4 regions of the Paenibacillus sp. ov031 genome follow, and region 3 is predicted to be linked to each of the others. Evidence: riboswitches for the same ligand, from Rfam matches in the RefSeq annotation. Region 3 holds a riboswitch; each other region holds the start of a gene.
The links. A riboswitch is a leader RNA that binds a small molecule or an ion and turns the genes downstream of it on or off. The one in region 3 is predicted to bind cyclic di-AMP.
Positions count from the first base shown of each region.

Region 1 (3,924 bases), 2.0 Mb from region 3:
TCGGTTTGATCATCTGTCTGTTACGTCTGCATGACGTTTCAATTCTGCGTTGGATCGGAACAGCTTACGTTGAAGTTATTCGTGGTACACCAATGCTGGTTCAGTTGATGATTATCTATTACGGTCTTGCTCTAACGTTGGGGATTAATTTCACGCCGCTTCAGGCGGGGATTATCACACTATCCATTAATAGTGGTGCCTATCTTGCCGAGATTTTCCGCGCTGGTATACAGGGTGTGGATCGAGGCCAGTTGGAAGCAGCTCGTTCCCTGGGAATGGGTAGAGGTGCGGCAATGCGCTTCATCGTGCTTCCACAAGCGTTCAAAGCGGTGTTGCCGGCGATCGGTAATGAGTTCGTGACCATTATCAAGGAATCTTCCATCATCTCGGTTATTGGTATGGTGGACATTATGTACCAGGCAAGTGTAGTTAAAAACATTACGTACCAAGGAATGAATCCATTCCTGATTGCAGCGGCCATTTACTTTGTGCTGACGTTCATTTTGTCCAAGCTGCTGGGTCGACTGGAAAGGAAGTTGAGTGCAAGTGATAGACGTTAGACAATTACACAAATCATATGGAAATAACGATGTGCTCAAGGGCATTAACGTAACAATTGGTAAAGGCGAGGTTGTCGTGGTCATCGGTCCGTCCGGATCGGGGAAAAGTACCTTTTTGCGCTGTCTTAACTTATTGGAGCAGCCTACTTCCGGTGAGATTGACTTTGAGGGAGTTTCGATTACTGACCCTAAACACAACATTAATGCAACTCGTGAAAAAATGGGGATGGTATTCCAGCATTTCAATCTGTTCCCGCACAAAACGGTGCAGCAGAACATTACGATTGCTCCCATTAAAGTGAAAAAACAATCTGCACAGGAAGCGGAACAAATCTGCGCAGATTTGCTGAAGACGGTTGGCCTGTCTGACAAAAAAGACGCTTATCCTAATCAGCTGTCCGGAGGACAGAAACAACGGATAGCTATTGCAAGAGCGCTTGCGATGCAGCCGCATGTCATGCTGTTTGACGAGCCTACTTCAGCACTGGACCCTGAAATGGTCGGTGAAGTACTGGATGTCATGAAGCGGCTTGCAGAGGGCGGCATGACCATGGTTATTGTAACGCATGAGATGGGCTTCGCACGCGAAGTAGGGGACCGCATCCTGTTTATGGATGGTGGGGTTATTGTAGAAGAAGGAACACCTGCTGAAGTGTTTGGTGAGCCTAAGCATGCACGTACACGTGACTTCCTTGCTAAAGTGCTCTAATACATCCAAGTCATCATTAGGATGAATTGGATGAAAATGCAAAATATATACTGTGGATGAGAATTCTTATTCCCTCATAGATCCCTGTCGGCGACCTGTCGGCAGGGATTGTTTTGTTGCGTGTGAATACGCACGGAATTACATAAAAAGTAACGTTTCTGTCATCAACGATATAAGCTCAAATAGACATATTTTTGAAAAAGTCGCTTGAATTCAGCAAAAATATTGAAGTGAATTAGCCAGATGGTAACATTTACTACGACTCTTGGTTACAAAGTTGTGATATATTTGTTCCTGCCGAAACTTCCGGAGTTGGGAGTGTGGGGGATGTAACGATGCAGAGTGTGCTTGGGGAAGAATCATTTGCACACGGCTTGGGGTGAATTAGGGCTACATAAATTATTAATGTAATTGAACCTATAGGGTGGTTTCCTCCATCCGAATCCGACAACTAACTTCGCAGGCATAATGAGGGAGGAAGACCATGATTAACAAGAAACGTATAGCCAAAACAGCAACAGCTTTGCTGACAGCAGCAATGCTCATTCAGGCCGTTCCGGCTCATGCTGATTCAGTTCATGTGGCCAAAGAGGGGGATACCTTCTACACCTTATCCAAACAATATGGAGTTGGACTTAACGCTCTTATTAAAGCTAACAATGACATTTCAGCTTACAACATTTATGGTGGTTTGAAAATTACGATCCCTGGTAAAACAACGAACACAGCTTCTGCTGCAGCAGCTAAAACGGAGGCCAAAACGGTAACTGCCGCAAGCCTTGACGTTAATGCAGATAGTAAAGTTGTACAAGCCTGGGGTAAAACGTTTGATTACAGCAAAGCTGTCGACGTCAAAGCAACAGCATACTCCGCAGACGCTTCCGAAAATGGAGGATGGGGTGCCGTGGATTACTTCGGTAATCCGCTTGAATTGGGTACCATTGCAGTAGACCCAAGTATCATTCCATTGGGTACAAAGGTACTGGTGACAGGTCATACACATCCAGGACTGCCAAAACAGGCATTTGTAGCAACGGCTCGTGATGTGGGTAGTGCCATTAAAGGTCACAAGATCGATATCTTTATTCCTGGCAGCAAGCAATCCGTGAGCACATTTGGTATTCAGGATGTTGAACTTTACATTTTGAAATAAAATCAAAGCGTAGCTGCACATCATCATATGTGACTCCAACTAAATCTAAATTAAACAATAAAGGGTGTTCTTCCATCACAATAATGTGAATGAAGGACACCCTTTTGAATATCCGACTGCCGTAATCTAAACCTATTTACCCTTTGGCAGTTCCAGCATTTCGTCCAAAGTCACCAGCTCGTACCCGCGGTTTCGCAATTCCTCGATAACTTCAGGCAACGCCTCGATGGTACCACTCAGCTTCGATCCGACACCGCCTCCTGCATGTTGCAGAACAATGGAACCTGGTTTAACGGCCGACAGGATGTTTTGTTTGACTTCCTCTTTGGAGAGGCCCTTCCAGTCCAGGGAATCGACATTCCAGTTCACAATGCTGTAATGTTGTTTGGCTGCCCATTGCAGCTGTTGCTCATTAATGTCGCCATAAGGTGGACGAATCATTTTGGGCGTGTACCCCGCCAGATTCCGAATAATATCCCCGGTATGTAAGATTTGTTTGCGAAATGCATTCATGGACAGCTTACTGAACTCCGGGTGATTGTAGCTGTGATTGCCAACAATATGCCCTTCCTTTACCATGCGTTTCACTAAATCCGGATGTTTCTCAGCGCGATGTCCCACAATGAAAAACGTAGCCCGCACCTTGTATTTTTTTAGAATATCCAACACCTGCGGGGTGAACCGTGGATCAGGTACGTCATCAAAAGTCAGTGCGACCTTTTTTGTCGAGGGGCCATTGGTTTTGAACGTATCCGCATATTTCTGTCTGAGCTGTCCCAGAGTCAACTGTTCTTCTTCGGAAGAATCAGACTTCGAAGCAGGTTCGGTTTGCGGGCTTGAAGAAGCCCATAACTGAGCAGGAGCGTAACTTCCTCCCAGAAGAATGACCATGATGGATAACATTATGAGGCGTATACGCATGTTAGTGCCTCCTTTTCCCAAATTGCGTTCTCTTTGGTATGCCCGGGGCCATCCGTATTTATGCATAATGTGAGATGTTTCATTGCTGATTTATTAAATCGGAGCCATAATTCCACCATATATAAATAGAAAAGGACAGGTGGATCAGGATGAGTACATACGACTTAAATTCCGTTCGTTTACAGGTGATTGAGGCAGGGGAAGACAAGGTGTTTATGGTAACTGGAGGCAGATCACATATTGGAGCAGTAGCGACATTTTATCCAGACCGTGAGCGGGTAAGCGGGGCTACGATGCATATTCCGGGGCATAAAGAGCAAGAGCTGTGTGAAAGGCTCGCACGTAAGGCTGCCCTACATTTAAAAGTAACCGTGACCGTGATTATGGGGATTCACTTTGATGCAATTACGCGCATGCAGATTGATGAGATTGTGCAGACTGCAGAGAAGCTGCTTGATGAAGAGCTGTGCCAAACTAGTCAACTGATTCAATAGTTCGATGTACGCTAAGTAGGCTAAAATCGTTTTTTATGATTTTTTTTGTTAAAATTGAAACGAGTAGAACATTGCCACGTATGTATG
Region 1 covers NZ_FRDO01000001.1:2,090,846-2,094,769, reverse strand. Annotated here, with positions in the region: gene BUA17_RS08875 (ABC transporter substrate-binding protein/permease) at 1-560, shown strand, start outside; gene BUA17_RS08870 (amino acid ABC transporter ATP-binding protein) at 547-1,269, shown strand; cyclic di-AMP (ydaO/yuaA leader) riboswitch at 1,555-1,751, shown strand; gene BUA17_RS08865 (3D domain-containing protein) at 1,754-2,422, shown strand; gene BUA17_RS08860 (polysaccharide deacetylase family protein) at 2,555-3,343, opposite strand; gene BUA17_RS08855 (prenylated flavin chaperone LpdD) at 3,493-3,837, shown strand.
Region 1: another riboswitch for cyclic di-AMP. It lies ahead of BUA17_RS08865 (3D domain-containing protein); the one in region 3 lies ahead of BUA17_RS00565 (C40 family peptidase).

Region 2 (3,924 bases), on a different contig from region 3:
GGTTATGCAGGCACTCATGGCTGAATGCAGATAACCAAGGACCGCCTCCTCGACAGGGATTTCGAGGTGGTGGTTAATCCAGGCGTGAACAGTGGGGAGACAGCCAACAGATTCATACTTAGCCAGCGTTTGTTCGAGATGGCTAAAATCAATCCAGGGGTGTAGTGCGCGAGCTAGCTTAATTAGTCGTTTGCCCATAATGGAGGCATGTTCTCTAAGATTGACTGGGGTGCGCTGGACATGAACGAGTTTGTCGATGAGGGCTGTACGCCATGCGTCCTTGTGATCTGCGGCGGTGTATATGCCTTTAATCGCCATACCTTCCAGACGCACGATGCTGGGATGCAATTGACAGCGCATGAATGATTCGAGATCTTCAACACTACGAATGGTACCTTCAGCGATATGGGCATCCATACCGAAGGAATGGGTGAACCCTCCGACCTGGATAGAGGAATCAAGCAGTTTGACATAATCGAGCAGCTTATTCCCACGGTTCACAATCTTTCGCCTCCTACGGTTCGTTAAATGTTATGTTAAATAACATTTATACTCCTTTTTGGTTCGCTATATGTTTGTAAATCCGAATTATATGATATATATATTCACATAAATATCCGCTTTTTGTCAATAGTTTCTTTGTTTTTTGAATATTAAATCTATTTAGTGTTATTTTATATAACTTTATGAGTTACTTTATACTAAGGGATATGAAGGATGGTAATACAAATAAAGTAGAGTGATCGGCCTAATCGGGTATACAAACGGGATTAAATTTAATCATATGCACTTCGTAGGAGAAAATGACGAGATTATACGATTTATGGAAGGAAAAGCGCAGTTAAAATGATATTTAGAAAAATGCTTTACTTTTAAACATGAACCGGGTATAATCAATTTTGTTGCCGATTATTTACGACATGCGGTCGTGGTGGAATGGCAGACACGCTATCTTGAGGGGGTAGTGGGTGTATACCCGTGGAGGTTCGAGTCCTCTCGACCGCATCATAAGAACGATAAAGAAGAAGCTTCCCGTATGGGAAGCTTCTTTTTTTTGTTTTATTTACAGTACAGATGGGCCAGACAAAAAAAGGTCACCCGTTTCCCCTGAATGCATGCTCATTCTGTCTGCTGGGGTCGGATGGCCTTTACTTGTTATTTAAGCAAATCTTTGATGTCCGCTTCAATTTTATCAGGTGTTGTTTTGGGAGCATACCGTTTCAGAACACGTCCGTTCTGATCCACAAGGAATTTGGTGAAGTTCCATTTGATGGCTTTGGAGCCGAGTACGCCTGGCGCTTCTTTGGTAAGGTGCTGGAAAAGAGGGTGAGCGCTTGAACCATTCACATCGATCTTCTCAAACATCGGGAAGCTAACACCATAGTTCATCTGGCAGAACTCGGCAATATCATCAGAAGAGCCTTTTTCCTGTGCAAACTGGTTGCTTGGAAAACCAAGAACTTCGAATGGGGAGTCTTTAAACTTATCCTGAAGCTCTTGCAGACCTTTGAATTGAGGTGTGAGGCCGCATTGGCTTGCTGTATTCACGATAAGCAGTACTTTGTCACGATAGTTGGACATTTCAACTTCCTGACCGCGAAGGGTGTTTACTTTGTAGTCGTAGACTGACATGAAAATCGCCTCCATTTCATATTCTTCTTTCTTCTATTATATTGATTACAATTAAATAATGCAAAATTAATATTGCTTTTTTAACTTAATTTGAAGCTGTCGTGTATGATCTGTGACTGATTTGCTACCTGAATTTCGCTAAAGAGAGAATTAGAGAGCTTTGATGAGATGGGTAGAGAATGGATACGTTGTAAGCGCTATTATTGATGTGAAATGGCAAAAATCCGTCGATTCGGTGATCTGCGCAGACTTTACACCAATATGGCACGGGTGTATGATTCATATCGTAATTCCAATTTAAATTAAATTTTACATGAAAAACGAAACAAACGATAATATCGCTCTGATTAATGATTATAAAAGAACGATGTTTTAATCGCTGAGTTTCCATTCATTCATGGGTGGGAAACGGGGGAACCAACAGGATGAACTGTCTAGGACAGTAGGCATCCATGGGGTGAATTTTCCGGTGACAGCCGGAAATAGGGCGACTCTCGCGCCCGAATCCGTCAGCTAACCTCGTAAGCGTTAAAGGGAGAGGCAACAAGCCGTACGCTGGTTCATAGTGTCTTTTTGCTATGGATTATTGAAGAAGCGTCCGGGAGGCCTTGGTCCCCCACGCTTCTTTTTTGTTGTCTTTTCACGCCAAGGGAGGAACGAATGATGGATAAAGAGATGATCTTAGTGACTGCTCCAAATGAAGCAGGACGTAAATTTATCAAATTGCTGATGTACAAAAAAATGCCGTTTGCCGTTCTGACCAACAGTGCAGGGGAAGAGCGCAGGCTCCGGAGAATCGGTGTGGAGCATGTCATTCGCATGAACACAGCTGCTGCTCAGAAATGGTTTTTGCCGCAAGGTAGTGTCGGCAATGTTTTTATTTTTGAAAATAGCCTAAACCTGACCTGTCGATATTTGCAGATCTGCCGCTCCTGGACATCCAAGTCCCTGTGTGTCATTACGGAACAAAGCCACCCCAAAGGGATCTATCGGGGAATGGGAGCAGACCGTATTGTATATTCCTTGAATGGGGAAGTTGGGTTTCTACTGAATGGCTAGTGGCTAGTACTATTCCTGTGATTGATCCAGTGTCAGCTGCCTGTTATAATTGAAATCATAAATAAACGGAAACTTGAGGAGACTCATGCATGTTGGTGGGTCTTCTTTTTTATGGTTTGGGAAATAGGGATATGGATTTCCTGTGGCTAACGAGGAGGAATAGGCGTGCCGGATGTACGTGGAATACAATGGTTGTTCTTTGATGTGGGGGATACGCTCGTGGACGAATGGGAGCCGGTAGATGATATTATCGGTCAGTTCGTTCGTGAAGCTTGTGCGCTCGGTTATCAGGTGGAGATGCAGACGGTGCGAGATATATTTGCCGCCTCTTACCGAAATTACGAGCAATGGCCGATGAAATTGGCTATTCGTACCCTTATCAGCGATGAGGGGCACCGGGAACAGATACAGGAGAAGCTAAAGTTCCGCAAAGAGCTTGAGCGCCCCTTTGCGTCAGCCGACGCTGTTCTCCAGACGTTGTCGCAACACTATAAGATTGGTATCATTGCCAATCAGAGTCCGGGGACGGAAAATCGGCTGGATAGCTACGGCTTGCGCAAGTATGTGGATGTGCTGGCCTGTTCGGCTGAAGAAGGAGTGTCCAAGCCTGATCCTGAATTGTATGCTGTAGCGTTGAAACAGGCGGGATGCAAACCTGAGGAAGCGGTCATGATCGGCGACAGGATTGATAATGATATTATTCCGGCTAAGAAGCTGGGTATGCACACGATCCGGATTTTGCAGGGTTATGGTAGATTCCAGCCGGAGCTTGCGGATGCAGAGCGTCCAGACTGGACTATTGAATCACTGGAGGAACTTCTTCCATTGTTAATGGTAACTCAAAATTCAGACAACTAAATAAGAGCAGTATTTAAGATCTAATCGGTATAATTAGGCTGCTGCTCAAACATATAAAAGGCTGATCGTCTCAAGGGGTACGTTACTTGAGTTGATCAGCCTTTTTGATTTAGACAAAATACCGCGTAGTTCCGTTTAACCTAGAACAACAGAATGGTCTGGATAATCAGATACACATTCAGGACAACGATAACTCCGGCAATGATCCAGGAGATGATTTTGAGCCACAGCTTGTTGGCAAAAGCCCCCATGCTTTTTTTGTCACTCGTAAACATTACCAGCGGAATGACGGCAAAGGGTAGCTGCAGAGACAGCACAACCTGGCTAAGAATCAACAGTTCTTCTGTTCCGTGCTCTCCAGCAATGGCTGTTACG
Region 2 covers NZ_FRDO01000003.1:548,962-552,885, reverse strand. Annotated here, with positions in the region: gene BUA17_RS16440 (urease accessory protein UreF) at 1-501, opposite strand, end outside; tRNA gene BUA17_RS16435 (tRNA-Leu) at 923-1,005, shown strand; gene BUA17_RS16425 (glutathione peroxidase) at 1,156-1,632, opposite strand; cyclic di-AMP (ydaO/yuaA leader) riboswitch at 2,000-2,175, shown strand; gene BUA17_RS16420 (HAD family hydrolase) at 2,293-2,691, shown strand; gene BUA17_RS16415 (HAD family hydrolase) at 2,857-3,549, shown strand; gene BUA17_RS16410 (Nramp family divalent metal transporter) at 3,690-3,924, opposite strand, start outside.
Region 2: another riboswitch for cyclic di-AMP. It lies ahead of BUA17_RS16420 (HAD family hydrolase); the one in region 3 lies ahead of BUA17_RS00565 (C40 family peptidase).

Region 3 (3,924 bases):
TTCACGTTGTTGAACCAGGCTTCTGCCGCTTGAATGGAAGCCTTAATTTTCGAGTTCGACGGTCTTGTTTTCAAAAACTTTACAATCGTACTGCTCTCTCCAGCACTTAGAGAAGGCACTTCATAAATCCTTGCTCCTGCAGGTTTTAGGGAGCTGGAATCATGCTGCTGTCCCCATGCAGTCAGTTTACCATTTGCTACAACCTGTGTATTGAGAATAGCATCTACACCTTTGGCAACTGATTTTTTACTGCGATCCGCAAGAGAGCTGTCGATGAATGAGAAATCACCTTTACGTGCACCTACTTCATCCAGCATGTACATGACATTAATCATGGCATCGTCGTTGAAGGTAATGTGTTTGTGATAGCCTGAGCTCTGGTATACTTGTGGCCATCCTCCATTGGAGTACTGCATATTTAACAAAAAGTTGATTCCTTTGATGGCAGCAGCCGAATATCGCGGATCATTTGTCTTTTTAAATTCCTTGGCTAATCTTCTAATTTCTGAGTATGTAGCTTTATTATCAATTGTAGATTTGGCCCACTCACCACTTGTTTTTTGTAATCCTTCTTCCATCCCCCGTCAGGACGTTGATTCTTCAAAATATCTGAGATACTTGCTGTCGTTCCAGATGCGTCTGCAGCAGATACCTTAGCAGCAGGCTGAAATACCATTCCGACAACAGAGAAAATCATTGTACATGCCATTACCAAAGATGCAAACCTTGCTTGTGCCTTCAACATCGTTTAGAACACTCCCCAATTCATTTTCTGCAAACTGTTTTCCTTGAGCGTCTCCCCTCCTTATATTTGTTTTTAAACTCAAACTATTTCTTTTCATCCAATAAGTGGATTATACAAAAAGAATTCTATGCAAAACAATAAATTTTGTCAATAATTGCAACAATATGTAACAAATTCTTTATCTTAACCTATAGGTATCGTCTAATCGAAATGTGAGAAAGCCAATAAATCATCCAATTTTTCTCCATTTGAAACAGTAGTTACTTTTTTGTCATCTATTAAAACCCAATATTCGAGTTATTTCTACATAAATAGCGATAATTCCGTTAACATTGAGATGATAAGAAGTGTTCAAAATCGGTTTGACATTTTCGCATTTATGCAATATAGTTTCAAAAGGTTACAAAAACTTAATTATTCATTTGCCGAGTTTCATGTTTGAAAACGGGGGAACCATTTTGGGTGAATTATTCTTATACATAGGAAATATAGGGAACCTTCTACCGAACCCTTAGCTAACTCCGTAGGCATCGAAGGGAGAACAAAAATTTTGAAAAAGCTTATCATCTCCATTTTTGGAGCAGCAGTTCTATTTACATCCGGTGCAGCAAGCACAGAGGCAAGCAGTATCAACACCGTCGTTAACAACATGACAGGCATACCTTACAAATGGGGCGGCACAACAATGGCCGGATTTGATTGCTCTGGATTTATGAGATATATTTTCAACAAATATAGCATTGAATTACCACGCACTTCCCAGCAACAAGCTAAGGCCGGAACTCCGGTATCCAAAGCTAATCTGCGTACTGGTGACATGGTATTCTTTAATACGATGGGCAATGGCATTTCACATACAGGTGTATATATCGGGGGCGGACAGTTCGCTCATGCTTCAAGCAGCAAGGGTGTCAGCATCACACAATTATCCAATCCTTACTTCAATGATCGTTACGTAACAGCACGCCGGGTAACAGGACAATTTATGTATAACAAAATGCTGGGCAAAATATAAGTTTGATTTGATATAGTGCAAAGAGGAGGCTCCGGGTGAATCCGGGACCTCCTCTTTGTTTGGGGCTTTTGTTTACAAATCCGGTGTGCTGTAGACTTCTATACTTAATGTAAAGCCTTCTGTACTCTCATTGCACCCTGAGACAGCGCATGGCCTCCACCTACCGCTCCAGCCACAGCAACCGTCTCCATAATCTCCTGATCGGTCGCTCCTTTGGCACGTGCCTCTTCCACATGGTAAAACGTACATACCTCATTGTTCGCAAACAGTCCAATACCCAGCGCAATCAGCTGTTTGGTCTTGGCATCAATCGCCCCTGCCTGAAAGCATTCTCCAGTGAACTCATGATAAGACTTCACCACAGCTGGCAGCACATCGCTTAATTCACCAATCTGATCTTTATAGGCATGAACCTTATCATTCATCAGTGTCATGGTTACCGCACATCCTCTCGGCTGATATGTTACAAGCTCTCACTGTACCTATCTTCTCTCCGGAGAGGTGTAATTATGCCAAAACATCCATGGTAAATGAACCTAAATAGGCATGTCCTATTCTTCGAGCAGGCTCTCGCGTGGTTCGCTGAACAATTGATATCGGTAATTCCGATCAAGCTTGACCACACGACGATTCTGACGGCGAATGAGTACCTGCTCCCCGTCCCAAGCCACTACAATACCTGTCACATCATTGGACTGAATCTCGTCCCGTACTACCCTTACTTTTTCACCCGATAAACGCAGTGCATCCAATTGTGCATCACTGATCATATTTATGGCGCCTACTTTCCCAAAAAAATTATTTACAAAAAGAGACCTAAATGAAAAGTCATTTAGGTCTCACGTGACTGTATTGGACTGTCATGTCATTCGAAAGTATGTCCCGACTGAAAGTTACCGCTGCGCGTGCTCTTTGCTGTCGTTCTTCTCAAACCAAAAATCAAGCACTTTGGCGGACATCACACGTTCTTCAAGGTACTCCACTTGATGCGGTGTAAATTGTTCTTTCCAAGAGAAGGACAACTCTTCGCACAAGCCTACAATCGTCAGCAATTCTGACCAGGCAACGTAGCGTTTGTACCAGAAAAATTGAGGATGTTCAATCATATAGGGATAAAGGTCATCGAATTCCGTATGTTTACAATCCAGGGCACGCTCAAAATGTACTTTCGATTCCGCCAGCTTATCAATAAAAAATTGTTCTGTTGCCGGTTGGTTACCCATGGTGTTGCCTCCTCTCCCTAACATAACCCCATTATAAATGAAATCAGCGGTCATGCAAAGGCATTGTTATAAAAATAGGCACTTTTTCCTTTAAAAAGTCACAATTCGTTATCGTCAAATTGCACGGTGCCATCGTTCAGTGAACGAATGCGCACCAACGCTTCAACCGGGATGCCCTGCTCACGAATAGTGCGCGCTCCGGCCTGAAAACATTTTTCGACCACGACACCGAATCCAACCAGTTCCGCTCCCGAACGTTCGATAATTTTGATGACACCACGAGCGGCATCGCCATTCGCAATGATATCGTCAATAAACAAAATACGGTCATTCTCATGAATATATTCGCGGGACACCATAATATCTGTTACGATCCCTTTGGTAAAAGAAGGTACTCTTTCACAGTAGGCGTCGGGGTCAGCCAAAAGTGTTTTTTTGCGACGGGCAAATACCAGAGGAACACCCAGTTCATGTGCGGCAGCAAAGGCGACCGGAATCCCGGAAGACTCCACTGTAATGACCCGAGTTACACCACTTTCACGAAAACGAGCGGCAAATTCACGTCCCATTTCCATCGTCAATGCAGGATCAATCTGGTGATTCAGCAGACCATCCAGCTTCAGCACCTGATCTGACATGACTACACCTTCTTGTAAAATTCGTTGTTTCAATACTTCCATAATTTGACCTCCCAAGCCTATCCTATGACGTAAAAGTATCATAGATCCGGCTATCAGTTCAAGCGAAATTGCCTTTGCTCTTGTCCAGAGCATAGAAATGACCCTATGTCACACTTCAATTGTCATGACTTTGATGGGTCAAGCATACCTTGTACCATGGCACCCGCATGTCCAAACTATTCAGGGGCCTGAGAGGGGAAACGCATGAAACAGGCATTTCGGGTGCTGCAGATCGCATTTACATACATTGGAACGGTAGTA
Region 3 covers NZ_FRDO01000001.1:109,840-113,763, reverse strand. Annotated here, with positions in the region: gene pelA (pectate lyase) at 1-578, opposite strand, end outside; gene BUA17_RS31495 (hypothetical protein) at 491-745, opposite strand; cyclic di-AMP (ydaO/yuaA leader) riboswitch at 1,159-1,290, shown strand; gene BUA17_RS00565 (C40 family peptidase) at 1,296-1,760, shown strand; gene BUA17_RS00560 (carboxymuconolactone decarboxylase family protein) at 1,865-2,194, opposite strand; gene BUA17_RS00555 (hypothetical protein) at 2,312-2,530, opposite strand; gene BUA17_RS00550 (hypothetical protein) at 2,654-2,983, opposite strand; gene BUA17_RS00545 (xanthine phosphoribosyltransferase) at 3,082-3,663, opposite strand; gene BUA17_RS00540 (YkvI family membrane protein) at 3,868-3,924, shown strand, end outside.

Region 4 (3,924 bases), on a different contig from region 3:
TTATTTCTACGCCGCCAAAGCAGCGCTATCCAATTATAGCAAGTGGTTTGGCCCTTATCCGTATTCCACACTGTCCATCGTTGTCCCGCCCAAATCAGGGAATGGCGCAGGGGGAATGGAATACCCTACCTTGGTCACCGCCTTCGGTGCAGATGATTCTGCTCCTGGTTACGATCTGGAACGCACGGTTGTGCACGAGATTGGGCATCAGTATTTTTACGGCATGGTCGCGAGTAATGAATTTGAAGAGGCTTGGCTGGACGAAGGATTCACCTCCTATGCAGAAGACAAAGTAATGGAACAGGAATACGGACTTATCCCGAATCTGCCCGTACAAGCTGGTCTCATTACTTCTCCAGCTTCACTGACACAGGACTCCTGGAAGTTTGATTCCCAGAATCAATATGCAGCAAACGTATACACACGAGGCAAGCTTGTATTACTTGGAATAGAACAACAGGTTGGTGCTAAAACGATGGAGCGTATTCTCTCGACCTATGTGAATAAATACCGCTTCAAACACCCTACTTCGTCTGATTTTCAAAAGGTCGTGGAGCAAGTGACGCGTACATCCTGGACCGATTATTTTAATCAGTATGTATACGGAGACGGCATGGCTGACTTTGCAGTGGAGAAGATCGCAATCAATCCTATCCTGAAAGGCGGTCAAACGTTGTACGAGTCGTCCATTACAGTGCAGAAAAAAGGCAGTGAATATAAGAAGGTGCCTGTTCGAATTATGTTCGAAGATGGGAAAACCATGACGAAAGAATGGGATGGTAGCGAGGAGCGCATTACCTACAAACTGACCTATACTTCCCCTGTTTCCTGGGCTATGACTGATCCGCTGTACACGATTGTGCTGGAGAACCATCATATGAACAATTTTCTGAATGCCGGACTGGATGAGCCAACTAAATCCCGCTGGAGCATGAGCGCAACCAAAATTATAGAAGCCATATTCGGAAGTCTGTCATGGTGAGGTGGATACAGTGAAAGCGAAAATACGTGAAGGCTGGTTTCTCGTCCGTCAGCATATGTTCATTGCGGCACTCTTATTTCTCTATCAATTAGTATGGGGATACTTTCTTTATCGAATGGTGCAGTCAGCTGTGGTTCCGCTGCTCCTGCGTTATCCTGACCCTGATACAGGGGAACTCAGTACGATTTTATTTAAAATGGAGAGCCAACTCGGTCTGACAACGAATCCGGAGGTTCACCGCTATTTATGGATTTTAGGGGCTATGCTGCTGATACGGATGATGATTAGCCCACTCATTCAGGCAGGGCTGCTCTACTCGCTCCAGCATTATAACCATTCGGAAGAGCGCATTCCATTCATTCGCGGTATCAAAAATTTATGGAAACCGATGCTGTTGCTCCACACCATTCGGACTATATTACTGCTGCTACCCGCTTATTGGCTCGCACCAAGGCTCTATTCCATCTTTATGGAAGGTTTTCATTCCCTCCATCTGCTCTTGCCTGGTATTCCCTATGTTGCTGGTTGGATTGTATACGGGTGGGTTATCCATCATGTCCTACTGTACATGCAGTTTGGTATCTCAGCTCCCGATGGGGAAGGCGGAGCACGTGGTACGTTTCAAGCTATATGGATTGCACTACGCCAAGTCATCACTCTAATCGGCATTGCTGTCCTGCTGGGCGGCCTTCATCTGTTGGTCTTTGGTGCCTTTACTTCAGCTTCATGGTTACTAACCGGCTTAACTGGTCTTATACTACAACAAACGTATCCACTTGCCCGGTGCTTGCTGAGCCTGTGGAAAATATGTGCCCATTTCCGCCTATGGCAGTCCAACTCGGTCAAAGATTAAATTAAACGGTTAAAAACGGTTACCATCTCTATGTAAAGTTGTATTCTTCAAATGCCGTTAAACAAGCAAACCTCGACCTTTCCCCGTCAAAGGTCGAGGTTTTTTTTGTTAATTTTGTTGTTAAACGTTGCCAAAGTGATATACCTCTGTTACAATAATCGCAGTGAGTTTTTAGTAACAACTTTGTAATCTTTACCTTCATATTTGTAACTACTTAAAATTTAATCGTCATTTCTTGATTTCGCAGGTGCATAACTAGCATAGCCAAATTCCTAGCACCTGGGAAGCGGGGGAACCAGTTATGGGTGAATTGATCTTGCAACAGAGGGATCATAGGGGACCTTCAACCGAATCCTTAAGCTAACCTCGCAGGCATTGGAAGGGGTATATCTCTTGTTTAAGAAGAAATTAACCGCAGCTGTACTCAGCCTCACATTCGCATTATCGCTTGGAGCAGGCAGCGCATTCGCAGATTCGAAAATGGACCAAGTTATTGATTCAGCAATGGGGACTACATACAAAAGCGGAGGAACAACGCTTAACGGCTTTGACTGCTCTGGATTCACAAGTTATGTATTCGACAAGCTGGGCATTGATCTGGCTCGCCAATCGAGTTCACAATTCGACATGGGTGATTCGGTATCCCGGATGGAAATGAGACCAGGTGATCTGGTATTCTTCAATACAACGGGCAAAGGGGTCTCGCACGTAGGGATCTTTGTAGGGGATGGAAAGTTTGCACACTCCTCTTCTTCTAAAGGAGTTACAATCAGCGCATTAAGCGAAAGCTACTGGGCTAACCGCTATGTTGGCGCTAAACGCATTATGAGCACGGACGCATATGAGACATTGGCCATCGACTAGGGACAAGCTGAGCAACGTCATGCTGTAACAATAACACTACTGTAACGAAGCATAATAGAACCGTCTGGTACATTCTCCGCAGGAATGTATCCGGCGGTTTTTTTGTGCTTCGTTTCCTTTAATGCGTTCGGGATAGCTACCAAACCTAACTTTAACTTTTTTTAAAGTTATTTTTCATTGCTTCGTCCGTGCTCTTATAATGTTTTTACCCATCCCACTATAATATAAACGAAATTACCGGAACTTTTGTTTCACTTTTTTTGAAAAACGAGGACTTGCCAAATGAACGCCTCTTTTGTAGAGTGGAAACAAGCTTAGATATGGAATGACATATGTATATGGACAAATCAAAATCATTATAGCTTGTTCACAATGAGAGGAGCGTGCAGTTGTATGGATGAAGCCCCTGTGACGTTTCACGTTGTGCCCATGCAAGAAGAACACGCGGAACTAATCTGCGATTGGCAGTATGACCCGCCTTATAATATTTATAGCTGGCTGCCCTGGGAGCAGATGAAAGCACTTGAAGTGGAATTCGGCGATCCCCAGCTACGGAAAGAACAATATGCGGTGGTGCTGGGAGAGGATCAGCAGATTTGCGGTTTTGCTCAATACTTCCCGCTTGAAGGTGTAACCCGCATCGGACTTGGCATGCACCCCGATCGATGTGGTCATGGTCAAGGAACGGCTTTTGTCTCGGCCATTGTGCAGGAAGCCATTCGCCGGAACCCTGCAAACGAAATTGATCTGGAAGTTCTGACCTGGAATGACCGGGCTATTCGTGTCTATCTCAAAGCCGGATTTGTTACGCAGGATACATACGAACGACAGACACCGGGTGGTTTGAAACCTTTTTACTGTATGGTCTATGAAGGTCCACGCTAATAACTAGGGCTTGAAATCACCCCAAAAAGTCCCCGGTTATGTGATTAGTTCAAAAAATTACCACAAAATGCTATGATGTCACTACAGGTTCCGTTATAATGATATGGATAGTTTCAAGTTAGATGATCTTTCATTCTGGAGGGGACATAAGGGATGCACAAATGGATCATGAGCGGGGTATTTTTTGCAGCGTGCGCTTTAGCTATTGTACTAATGTTTACGCTTCCAGGGAAAGAGGAAGTTGCAGAAGAAGCGAAACCGACGATGCCGCAAGTTACAATGGATGCAGGACAGGCTGAGGCACTGGTCAAAGCAAACTGTATTACCTGCCACGGTGATC
Region 4 covers NZ_FRDO01000014.1:28,302-32,225, forward strand. Annotated here, with positions in the region: gene BUA17_RS30095 (M1 family metallopeptidase) at 1-982, shown strand, start outside; gene BUA17_RS30100 (hypothetical protein) at 993-1,835, shown strand; cyclic di-AMP (ydaO/yuaA leader) riboswitch at 2,088-2,225, shown strand; gene BUA17_RS30105 (C40 family peptidase) at 2,229-2,699, shown strand; gene BUA17_RS30110 (GNAT family N-acetyltransferase) at 3,093-3,584, shown strand; gene BUA17_RS30115 (c-type cytochrome) at 3,738-3,924, shown strand, end outside.
Region 4: another riboswitch for cyclic di-AMP. It lies ahead of BUA17_RS30105 (C40 family peptidase); the one in region 3 lies ahead of BUA17_RS00565 (C40 family peptidase).